3 regions of the Virgibacillus alimentarius genome follow, and region 2 is predicted to be linked to each of the others. Evidence: predicted binding sites of a transcription regulator. Region 2 holds the regulator's gene; each other region holds the start of a gene.

Region 1 (3,654 bases), on a different contig from region 2:
GTGTTTCATATGAAGGAAAACAAAAATAATAATGATACGTTTACTGTAGCAGGAACGAATATTGACGCAGTAAAACGTCAAAATGAACGTTCAGGCTTGTCTTATAACGAAGTCAAAGAAATACTTGCTAAAACAACAGGAGGACATGGGACTGGTATTTATAGTGACACGAATATGGAGGTAGTGAGAACGAAAAATCAACAATCGAAAGACAATCAGTAGTTCCATCCGCTGGTTCTTATTTAGGAACCAGCGGATGGAATTTATTTTTGCGTTATTTTTTCTTGTGCTATTTTGACCATCTTTTTCACCATATTACCGCCAATGGGACCTCCGATTTTCCCAGCTTCCTTGGAACGGAGGTGACCATTGTACATCTTATTTAGGGGGATTCCTTCTTCTTTGGCAATTTCATATTTTGCATTGTGCGGGTCAGTAACATTATAACCCTTTGCTTTCATTACTTGCCCCTTTAAATGATATAAATTTTCCCTCGCTTTGGGGACGAGTATTTTATTATCCTTTTTTGCCATATCTATTGCCTCCCTTATAATTAGGATTTCCTCTAATGCAAGAATCACGCATTCCTTTGTTTAACAAATGGAATAAACATAAACATTGATGGTTTGCAGCTCAAAACGCTAGGGTGTTAATCATTTTATTTATCCTTTGGTTTGTTGATGATCTGATCCAATCTCTCCATGTCTTCCCTTTCCATCAAGTCGTCAATTCGATATGGCGATTGTTTCGAGTTGCTTTTTATCCCCATTTGAATCCCTTTTGAGTCATTAAGAATTCCTTCACGTTTACCATCAAAATGAGGAGTAGACTCTGAACCGGTATTTTCCGTTTCTCTGGGCATGACATATCATCTCCTTTTCTTTTTATCATGAAGATAATAGTCAAAAAATATGTATGCGATGTGAATATTACGTTTTGAACGGAGTCCATCTCTTCCTGCATTTAAGAACCTTCTGGGAACGTAAACAACCGGTTTTGTCTAATTATGTGATAAAAGTCACAACTTCTTTTTTCGTGTGCAGTTACAATGAAAGTATTATAAAACAGAATAAGCTATCTCAAAGAAGGGTATAAAGGGTAGTAGAATATTTTAAAAAGGACGTGAATGTTTATGTCAGGCCCAGCACTGAAACATGTGGATAGTCATTCTGCCATTCATGAAGCGGCGCTAAATGAGGCAACTGAGTTAACGGAATTACTTGATAAATTGGTGAGAGATAACCAAAAAGAGAAAGCATTAGAATTAGCGTTTGTTATTGTTGAGCACTGGGAAACTCGAACACTTAGGCATGCAGAATCAGAGGAAGAAGGGTTGTACGAAGACTTAGTTGAAACGTCTCCAGAGTTGAAAGATTCTATTATTGCTTTAACCCGTGACCATGATCTTTTGAAATTATTAATACAAGAAATAAAGGAACTTCTTCGCAATGGAATTAGTGACGATGTTGTACAACGATTTCAGGCCTTAATTTTAGTAGATTTATTGCATAATCAAAAAGAAAAAACAATATTGCCTGATCATTAATATTATTGACTAGATAAATGTTTTATTGGGGAGGCAGATAGAATGAATGCTGAAAAAAAGCAAGCTTCTTCGGAGAGAATGATGAGAATTGTCTCTCCAAATCTTTATAATCATGTCACTGCAGAATTAGAGAAAATGAATATCCATTCATATGATATTGAAGCGAATGTGATAGAAGAAGATTCGGGATTACAAGTAATTGTCAGGTTTGGGGAAGGATTTACACAAGAAAGATCCCAATTATTTTCTTATGATACAGTTACAGCGCTGGATAAAGACATCGATACGTTTATTAAATCCATTGGAGAGGATTGTAAACAAATAATGATTGCCGATTACTTTAAAATGATGAAAATGTAAAAGCCGTTTTTTGAGGTGAGGGAGGATAAGCATGTTTAATTTTGAGAATGAAGCAGCATTTGTTCAGGATCGTGAAGATTTAATTGCTGTACTGCGCATGCGTTTTGGTGATATATCAACGGAAACGATAGAAAGCATTTATGAATTAAATGAATTGGATACGTTAGAACGGTTAATTTTAGTCGCTGCAAATGCACCGACTTTACAGATTTTCCTTGAAGAAATGGAAGAAGGAGACGAAAGCTTTCGTATTACCGGGGAACGTTTTAATCCTCTTGAAACAGTGGGACAAAGGGGCGGTGTAAATGAAGAGAAATAAGAATAAATTATTGCAAAGGTTGAAGCATCTGAAGCGAGGTAATTTAATTAATGACGGTTGGACAGAGGAAAGTCCACGTTCTAGAGATGCAGAAGATATATATCGCCGTCGATGGCAGCATGACAAAGTTGTACGTTCTACACATGGTGTAAACTGTACGGGTTCTTGCAGCTGGAAAATTTACGTAAAAGATGGAATTATCACATCTGAAATACAACAAACAGATTACCCAAGTACCGGAGATGACTTTCCCGAGTACGAGCCACGCGGATGCCCAAGAGGTGCGAGTTTTTCCTGGTATACATACAGTCCAATCAGGGTGAAGTATCCTTACATTCGCGGGGATTTGTATGAATTGTGGAAAGCTGAACGAAATCAGGGCTATGATCCTGTTAAGGCGTGGGAGAATATTGTCAGTAATCCCGAGAAGCGTGAAAAATACGTAAAAGCTCGAGGCAAAGGTGGTTTTGTGCGGGCAGAATGGAGAGAAATGTGCGAAATCATCGCTAGCTCTTCCATTTACACCATTAAAAAATATGGACCTGACCGTATTGTAGGGTTCAGTCCTATTCCTGCAATGTCCATGGTCAGCTATGCCGCTGGTACACGTTTTCTTTCTTTAATTGGTGGTACGATCTTAAGTTTTTATGATTGGTATGCTGACTTACCGCCTGCATCTCCACAAGTGTGGGGAGAGCAGACAGACGTTCCTGAGAGTGCGGATTGGTACAACTCGAAATACTTTATTATTTGGGGTACGAATTTACCGCAAACCCGGACACCGGATGCTCATTTTATGGTTGAAGCAAGATATAACGGAACAAAAGTTGTAGGTGTAAGCCCGGACTATGCGGAATATGAAAAGTTTGCTGATATTTGGCTTCCGGCAAGAGCAGGGACAGATGGTGCACTTGCTATGGGGATGACCCATGTTATTTTAAAAGAATTTTATGTTGATCAGGAAACACCTTATTTTACAGCGTATGCAAAAAAATTTACAGATTTGCCGTTTTTGGTCACATTAAACGAAGACGGGGATGATTGCCGTTCCGAAAACTTTTTAAGAACAAATGATATAAATGACGACCATAAACTTGGGGATTGGAAGACTGTTGTTTGGGATGCAAATACAAATCAATTGGAAGCACCTAATGGAAGTCAAGGCTTTCGCTGGGATGATGATAGCAAGTGGAATCTTGAATTAAAAAAAGAAGATGGAAGTTTCATTGACCCCAAATTAAGTTTTATTGATATGTCTGATGAAACCCTAATGGTAAGCTTTCCAAACTTCTCAAGTGAGAATGAAGAAATTATTAAGCGAGGTGTCCCTGTAAAGCATATTCAGGGCAAAGACGGAAAAGTAATAAAAGTTACAACCGTATATGACTTAATGATGGCACATGTAGGGGTGAATCGTAATTTACCTGGG
Region 2 (3,654 bases):
TTTCTCCTTCATCATAGGAAATTTCTCCAGCCATTATTCTCAGCAAGGTTGATTTTCCTGCACCGTTCCTCCCAACGATAGCAATTCGGTCATTTCTTTTTATTTCAAGTTTTACGTTTTTTAAAATTTCCTCTGCCCCAAAGGATTTTGAAACATCATTTAATTGCATTATTATCATTTGTGTCACCTCGTCTGTATAATCCCAGTGTATCCTATTTGAAATCGGGCAGGCAATACTATTGTGAAATTAATCACGACTTATGAATATTTTTCTGCTAGAATAGGGATTAAGATAAAAAAATTGGAGATGAGATAATGTCAAATTTTACTCACTTTAATGAACAGGGAAGAGCGCGAATGGTTGATATCAGCAAAAAAGACGAAACAGAGCGTATAGCCGTTGCTAAATCCAGTATATTCGTCAATCAGGAAATTTATAAGAAAATTACTCAGAACCAAATAGATAAAGGAGATGTTCTCGCTGTCGCCCAAGTCGCTGGAGTGATGGCTGCCAAAAAAACATCTGACTGGATTCCGATGTGCCACCCCCTTCAATTAAAAAGCATTGATATTTCGTTTCACTGGTCAGTTTCAGATACCACATACGAATTAGGAATAGAAGCTTTTGTAAAAACAAAAGGAAGTACAGGAGTAGAAATGGAAGCGCTGACAGCAGCGTCAGCAACCGCTCTAACAATATATGATATGTGTAAAGCCATTGATAAAGGAATGGTTATCGGAAATACTTATCTGCTAGAGAAAAAGGGTGGTAAATCCGGTGATTATTTACGAAAAGATACGGAGGAAGATTGATGGAGCAAAGTAAAATTCCACAAGCAACTGCAAAACGATTGCCACTATACTATCGTTTTTTAAATAATCTAAATCACCAAGGGAAAGCCCGGGTTTCTTCAAAAGAACTCAGTGAAGCAGTAAAAGTTGATTCTGCAACAATTAGAAGGGATTTTTCTTACTTTGGCGCATTAGGGAAAAAAGGTTATGGCTACAATGTTGAATATTTACTCGGCTTTTTTAGAAAAACATTAGACCAGGATGAGGTAACTGAGGTTGCCTTAATTGGTGTTGGGAATTTAGGGACAGCTTTTTTAAATTATAATTTTACTAAAAATAATAATACAAAGATTGTTATGGCTTTTGACTCTGATCCGAGTAAGTCAGAAGGAAATGTCGGAGGCGTGCCTATCTATCACATCGCTGAATTAGAGGACAGAATTGGTGATGTCAAAGTGGCCATTCTAACCATACCTGCAAGTGAAGCGGATGGAATTACTACCAGGCTTGTAGATTGCGGGATTGAAGGAATTTTGAACTTTACACCAGCAAGAATCAGTGTACCAGAACATATTCGTGTTCATCATATTGACTTGGCTGTAGAATTACAAGCATTGGTTTATTTCCTTAAACATTATCCGCTTGATGAGGGTCTGTAAGCAGAACTTAATTTTCTATGTTCTATTAGGAAATTTGAAGTGTATGACTGCCTAATGAACCCAGTTGGATAACAATGAAAAGTTCCTTCATTAAAGATATGAGATCCAATCTCAGTCGTATAATAGGAATAAGCTCTTTATTTGATTATACGAGTACATAAAGTAGAATTGGGCTGCGAAATAGAAGCGTACTTTTCAATTTGATCTGTGATGCGATCTGCGCAGTTATCCATACCTATTTAAAACCGTAACATTTGAATAGTTTTCTAGTGTTACATTTTTGATTCCAATTTGGATTTGATTTATGGTATAAGCATGATGGGCCAAAAAAAATAGCATGTGAAAACCACTATGATTTTCGCATGCTATTTAGCTTTTTAATTAGATGTGTTGCCTCCTTAATCCTTAAAAGGGAACACACAATACTTTTTTGCGGCCTATTTCTTTTTATTATGTTTTTTTAAGTATAGATGCATTCTCCAATATCGAAATCCTACAATGAAATCTAGTGTAGCTACGATGGTGAAAATAATCGTTAAGGTATTCCATACCGTATCTGTCACACTATTGATTGCAATATAAATAAAGAGAGCACCCATTAAAAAATAGACGATCGCTATTCCTCTTGGTGATATTCTCATAAATTAGCCTCCAATAAAAATCATTTGCGCTTGCTCAAGTTGGTTTTGTATTCGTTCGAGGTCTTCTGGATCAAATGAAAGCTGGACAATGACTGAAATTGTATTTAAAGCCATGTGTACAATAATTGGCACGATGATCCGTTTTGTTTTTACATATAAAAACGCGAATACAAATCCCATTGAAGCGTAGATCAAAATATGCATAGGTTCTCCGTGAATAATTCCGAAGACAAGGGCGGATAAAACAGCAGCAATAAAAAAGTTTGTACGTGTGTATAATACACCAAAAATAATTTTACGAAAAATAATTTCCTCTAAAATTGGTGCAATGAGTGCTGGTATTATGATAAATAAAGGTGCAGATCGTGCAATATTGACAATGGCTTCAGTATTTGCTGAGCCAGGTTTAATACCAAATAAATTTGTTTCAATTGTAATGGCAAGCCCTTGGGCAACATATGCCATAAATAAACCGACAAAAGACCATAAAATCATCTGGCCAGGACTAGCGGCATTTATATTTCTTTCCATTTTCATATCCGGTTTCATTAGAACGAGTACCACAATAAGACCAATGATAAAACTTATAATGCTCCAAGAAATAACAGCTTGAAATTTACTGATTGGTAACGCAGTATAAAGAATTGGAGCAAACAAGACTCCAGAGAATTGCATTATGATATAGGTTATAATGACCCACCAATAACGCTTTGTCAAAACAGAACGACTCCTTTAAAATTTCGTATTTGTATAGATTATGTTTGAAGTGTTAAATATAGCAGTAGTTTTTCACTGAAAAAACACTAATATAGATTTTATCATATCTTTCATCGTTCTAATAATATAATGGTTCATTATATTTTATGGTGAATGGAAAAATAGATACGAGGAAAAAGTTGAATGATAATGCTTGCATTTTTTAATATAATTATTTATTATAATAATTGGTATTAGCACTCGTGTTTGATGAGTGCTAATAATAAAACATAGATTATGAATTAAGGAGGTTGTCTACATGATTAAACCACTAGGAGATCGTGTTGTAATCGAGCTTGTTGAAAAAGAGGAAAAAACTGCAAGTGGCATCGTACTTCCAGACTCTGCACAAGAAAAACCACAAGAAGGTAAAGTAGTTGCAGTTGGTTCTGGCCGTGTTACAGAAAATGGTGAAAGAGTAGCACCTGAAGTTGCAGAAGGTAATCATATTATTTTCTCTAAATTTGCAGGTACTGAAGTGAAATATGAAGGCACTGAATACTTAATTCTTCGTGAAAGTGATATTTTGGCGGTAATTGGCTAATCTATCTTGATTATACTTAAGAAAAATATTTTGAGGAGGTTATTATAATATGGCTAAAGAAATTAAATTTAGTGAAGACGCTCGCGGTTCTTTACTAAGAGGTGTAGATACATTAGCAAACGCAGTAAAAGTAACTTTAGGACCAAAGGGTCGTAACGTTGTTTTAGATAAAAAGTTTGGCTCCCCTTTAATTACAAATGATGGTGTAACAATCGCTAAAGAAATTGAACTTGAAGACCGTTTTGAAAACATGGGTGCACAA
Region 3 (3,654 bases), on a different contig from region 2:
TTTAACTCTAAATTTGGATACTTGCTGCTAACTACTTCTTCCGTTTCCTCTGATTGAACCGGCTTATCTTTCATTTTATGAATCGTTGCATGCACGAGTTTATTAATACCTAGTGTGGCCAAAAATACGATTACAACAGTAACGAACCAACTCAAAATTTTCCTACGCCTTACCACAAAGCAAGTCCCCTTTATATCCTTATCTAGCAAAATAGGTTCACAAAAAATAACCCCTTTCTATATTACAGAAGTGTTACAAATATTTCAATAGAATGATGGGTGCCTGTCACTTCCCGATTGTAGTCAATTTATGTCGAATTTGCGTTGTGACCTTTAAAAAAAGTATGGCTCAACCGCAGTAGCAGCTGAGCCATATTTTTAAAATAAATATATCATTCGACAAAATTCGGGAAGTGACAGGCACTAATTCTCCCCCGCTTACAATTCCGAAAACATTCCTGCGTAGTATTGGACTTCCCCTTTGCTGTTTTTTATTTTGTTAATGCTGAGCCATTCTTTGTATATATCTCCATTTTTGCGTTTATTCCAGATCTCGCCTTCCCAGTGGTCATTTTTTTCAATGGAATTCCACATATGATTATAAAAGGCCTTATCATGTTTTCCTGATGATAACAGTTTTGGTGTTCTCCCGATAGCTTCTTCTTTCGTAAATCCCGTTACGCGTGTAAAAGCTGGATTTACGTTTTGAATAATGCCTCGCTTATTCGTAACCATAACACCCTCCGCTACACCTTCAATAATATTTCTTTCCATGGACATCCGATCACTATAATACATAAAAATAACAATGATAAAGCTTGCCAGTGCCAGTTCCGAAAGCAACATAAAAGCAATGGAATATTGGCCAGTGATATTATAAACCGCAGTCAATAATAGCGGAGGGAAGAAGCCGCCAAGTCCTCCCATTGCAGAGACAATGCCGTTGACAACGCCGGCTTGTTTGGAAAAATAAAGAGGTACCAATTTAAATATGGTTCCATTTCCAATTCCGATACTTACACCAACAACTAAAGCACCGATTGTGTACCATTCAATAGTTGGTGAGAATGAAAGCAGCACACCTGATAAGGCTACACCTAAGAAAGTAAACATCAAAATGATAAATGCATTGAATTTATCCGCCAACCACCCACCAACCGGCCGGATAAAAGTTGCAAGCGCGATAAAGCCTGCAGTCCGCAGACCAGCATCAACTGGGGTAAGATGAAAGTCATCTACAAGCGTACTTGGCAAAAATACAGTAAATGCCACAAAAGCGCCAAATGTAATAAAATAGAATAAGCTCAAAAACCATAGTGTCATATTTTTGTACACGCCACTAATTTGTTTTACCATCGACTGTTTAACTTTCACTTCTTTTTTATCCCCTAGCAGGAAATTTAACAAAGCAAATACAAGCAACAGGATTAAAAATAAGCGTACAGTATTCACCCATCCAATCGATGCTGCCAGCACAGGAGCAGCAAAGGTTGTTAGTGCTGTACCTACGTTTCCAACACCATAAATTCCGTTAACAAGACCATGTTTTGCTGGCGAATAGTATTTAGGCAAAGAGGTAACACCAATTGAAAATGTAGCTCCTCCTACCCCGAGTATGAGTCCGCCGATAACGAGGTCGATGAATGAATTTGCCTCACTGATATAATAAACTGGAAACAATAAGATCAAAAAACTGATGACGAACATGTTTCTTGCCCCAAACCGGTTTGTATAAAAACCAATGGGGATTCTTAACAAAGATCCGAGTATAACAGGGATAGCTGTAACGAGTGACACTTGTCCTGGGGTTAATGTAATGTCTTCCTTAATACTTGGCATTAAAGAAGAGATAATCACCCAAACCATAAATCCAGCAATCAGACTTGACGTTTGCAGGGAAAGTTGAACATTTGCCTTTTTCATCTTCATTCTCCTATCTTCGCTTTACTACTATAGTTTCGTATTTACTTCATTTTAAACGAAAATAATTTTATACAAAGTGAAGTTAGTCACATAAAGGATGAAAAATAATAAATGGATGGCATTATGTTTGCATAAAGGGTGTGATATTTTTAACTACCGAAGAACTAGATGTATGATTTAATAGATACATCACATTGGAAAAAAGAAGCGCCTGAGCAAACCGAAAGAAGGGAGCACAGTGGCAGCTCCCCCCTTTTTTTAATTGATATTACAAACTTGAATAGGACAAAGCTCACAACCGATTTCATTTCTTAAAAATGCAATATCTTTAATGAGAATTTCCCCTTTTTTAGTCATTGCAATCACATCTAGATTTCTTAAATCGGTCAGCATTCGATTGATACTTTCACGCGTTGCTGAACAAAAATTTGCCAGTTCTTGATTTGTCAGTACGAGGTCAATTAAAATACCATCGCCTTGTTTTTTGCCAAAGCTGTTTGACAAGCGAATAAGTGTAGAATATAGTGCGCCTTTCTTCCCATGCAATAATAAATCCCTAATCTTTAATTGAAATTTGCGCATGTGATCACTTATCCATTTCATAAATTCAAAAGTCAGTGCACTATTTGTCATTAGCTCTCTTTCCAATTTCTCTCTGTTGATTACGAGCAACTCACCGGGCTCTATTACTTTAGCACTTAATAAATACTGAGGATTGTCACTGAACACGGTCAATTCACCAACGATATCGCCCTTTTTACATATTCTTAGTGACAACTCTTTTCCATCAGACGTGAGTAATGCGATGTGAACAAGCCCCGATTTTAATAAGAAAATTTCATTAGCATCCATACCGCTGTGAAAAAGGTATTCATTTTGCTGTTTTTTCATTGGGGTTCCTATTTCATTTAATAACGTATATAGCTGTTTGGAAATTACATTGTTTTCATGTGAATAGGCGAGCATTTCCATCTGCACGTTACACACCCCTCTCTTTCGTTGTCTATTACCATTTTATCATTGAACCATCTGCCTTTTTAGTATTGAAAACCGACAAAAATGTGAATTTATTCATTTTAATTTCCGCAAACACAAGCATTTTATAGTTAGGTTAGACCACTTATCGTGTAAAGTGGAATGTAGAACAGTTCGTATAACAAAGGAGATGAACCAAATGGAAAAACAGACCATTAAAACAGCTCAGAAATTCGATAAAAAGAGCTTTACGAAAAAAGACGTATTTCGAACAAAAAACAGCATAATGTTTATGCTTAATTTTTTGCCAAACCAGCAAATGCCTGCCCATAATCATCCGGGTTATGAGTTATATTTGCATGTGGTCCAAGGGGAAGGAACCTTTACCATTAACAAAGAGAAAGTTGATGTCGTAGAAGACGACGTTATTCATTGCGGGAACGATGAAATGATCGAATTTACAAACACTGGTAGTGAAGCAGTATCCATCTATGTGACGATGAGTAGGTTGAATCGATAAGGAAGGAGAAGCACTTTTAGAATTTTTGTCGAATTGTATATACTGAAATGTCAAATTTGCTCATAAATTAGACAAAGAAAAATTCTGGTCCACAATAAGATGATAATAGACTTAAAGCGTCGGAGAACGGTACCTGAAAAGGAACCTGCTCCGACCTTTTATATTTTCCAACAATATTCGGGTGGTGCCAGGCACCATACTCAAAAGTTGAACATTAAACAGATTAATGTTATTATT

Evidence for each region. The regulator Rex, encoded in region 2, represses fermentation and respiration genes when NADH is low (regulators of the CRP and FNR family bind a similar motif). The targets are predictions, from matches to a motif close to TTGTGAAATATTTCACAA.
Region 1: the regulator Rex is predicted to act here: its motif matches at 1,007-1,024, upstream of J2Z81_RS12430 (hemerythrin domain-containing protein).
Region 3: the regulator Rex is predicted to act here: its motif matches at 1,997-2,014, upstream of J2Z81_RS10390 (nitrate/nitrite transporter).

What each region holds. Positions count from the first base shown of each region.
Region 1 is NZ_JAGIKX010000028.1:26,688-30,341, reverse strand. Features, by position in the region: gene J2Z81_RS12445 (gamma-type small acid-soluble spore protein) at 10-222, shown strand; gene J2Z81_RS12440 (alpha/beta-type small acid-soluble spore protein) at 264-533, opposite strand; gene J2Z81_RS12435 (hypothetical protein) at 659-862, opposite strand; gene J2Z81_RS12430 (hemerythrin domain-containing protein) at 1,133-1,546, shown strand; gene J2Z81_RS12425 (hypothetical protein) at 1,589-1,906, shown strand; gene J2Z81_RS12420 (hypothetical protein) at 1,938-2,225, shown strand; gene J2Z81_RS12415 (nitrate reductase subunit alpha) at 2,212-3,654, shown strand, end outside.
Region 2 is NZ_JAGIKX010000048.1:7,909-11,562, forward strand. Features, by position in the region: gene J2Z81_RS14910 (ABC-F family ATP-binding cassette domain-containing protein) at 1-178, opposite strand, end outside; gene moaC (cyclic pyranopterin monophosphate synthase MoaC) at 316-813, shown strand; gene J2Z81_RS14920 (redox-sensing transcriptional repressor Rex) at 813-1,451, shown strand; gene J2Z81_RS14925 (YdiK family protein) at 1,889-2,092, opposite strand; gene J2Z81_RS14930 (CPBP family intramembrane glutamic endopeptidase) at 2,096-2,809, opposite strand; gene groES (co-chaperone GroES) at 3,108-3,392, shown strand; gene groL (chaperonin GroEL) at 3,442-3,654, shown strand, end outside.
Region 3 is NZ_JAGIKX010000020.1:9,584-13,237, reverse strand. Features, by position in the region: gene J2Z81_RS10395 (polysaccharide deacetylase family protein) at 1-176, opposite strand, end outside; gene J2Z81_RS10390 (nitrate/nitrite transporter) at 438-1,922, opposite strand; gene J2Z81_RS10385 (Crp/Fnr family transcriptional regulator) at 2,181-2,894, opposite strand; gene J2Z81_RS10380 (cupin domain-containing protein) at 3,097-3,417, shown strand.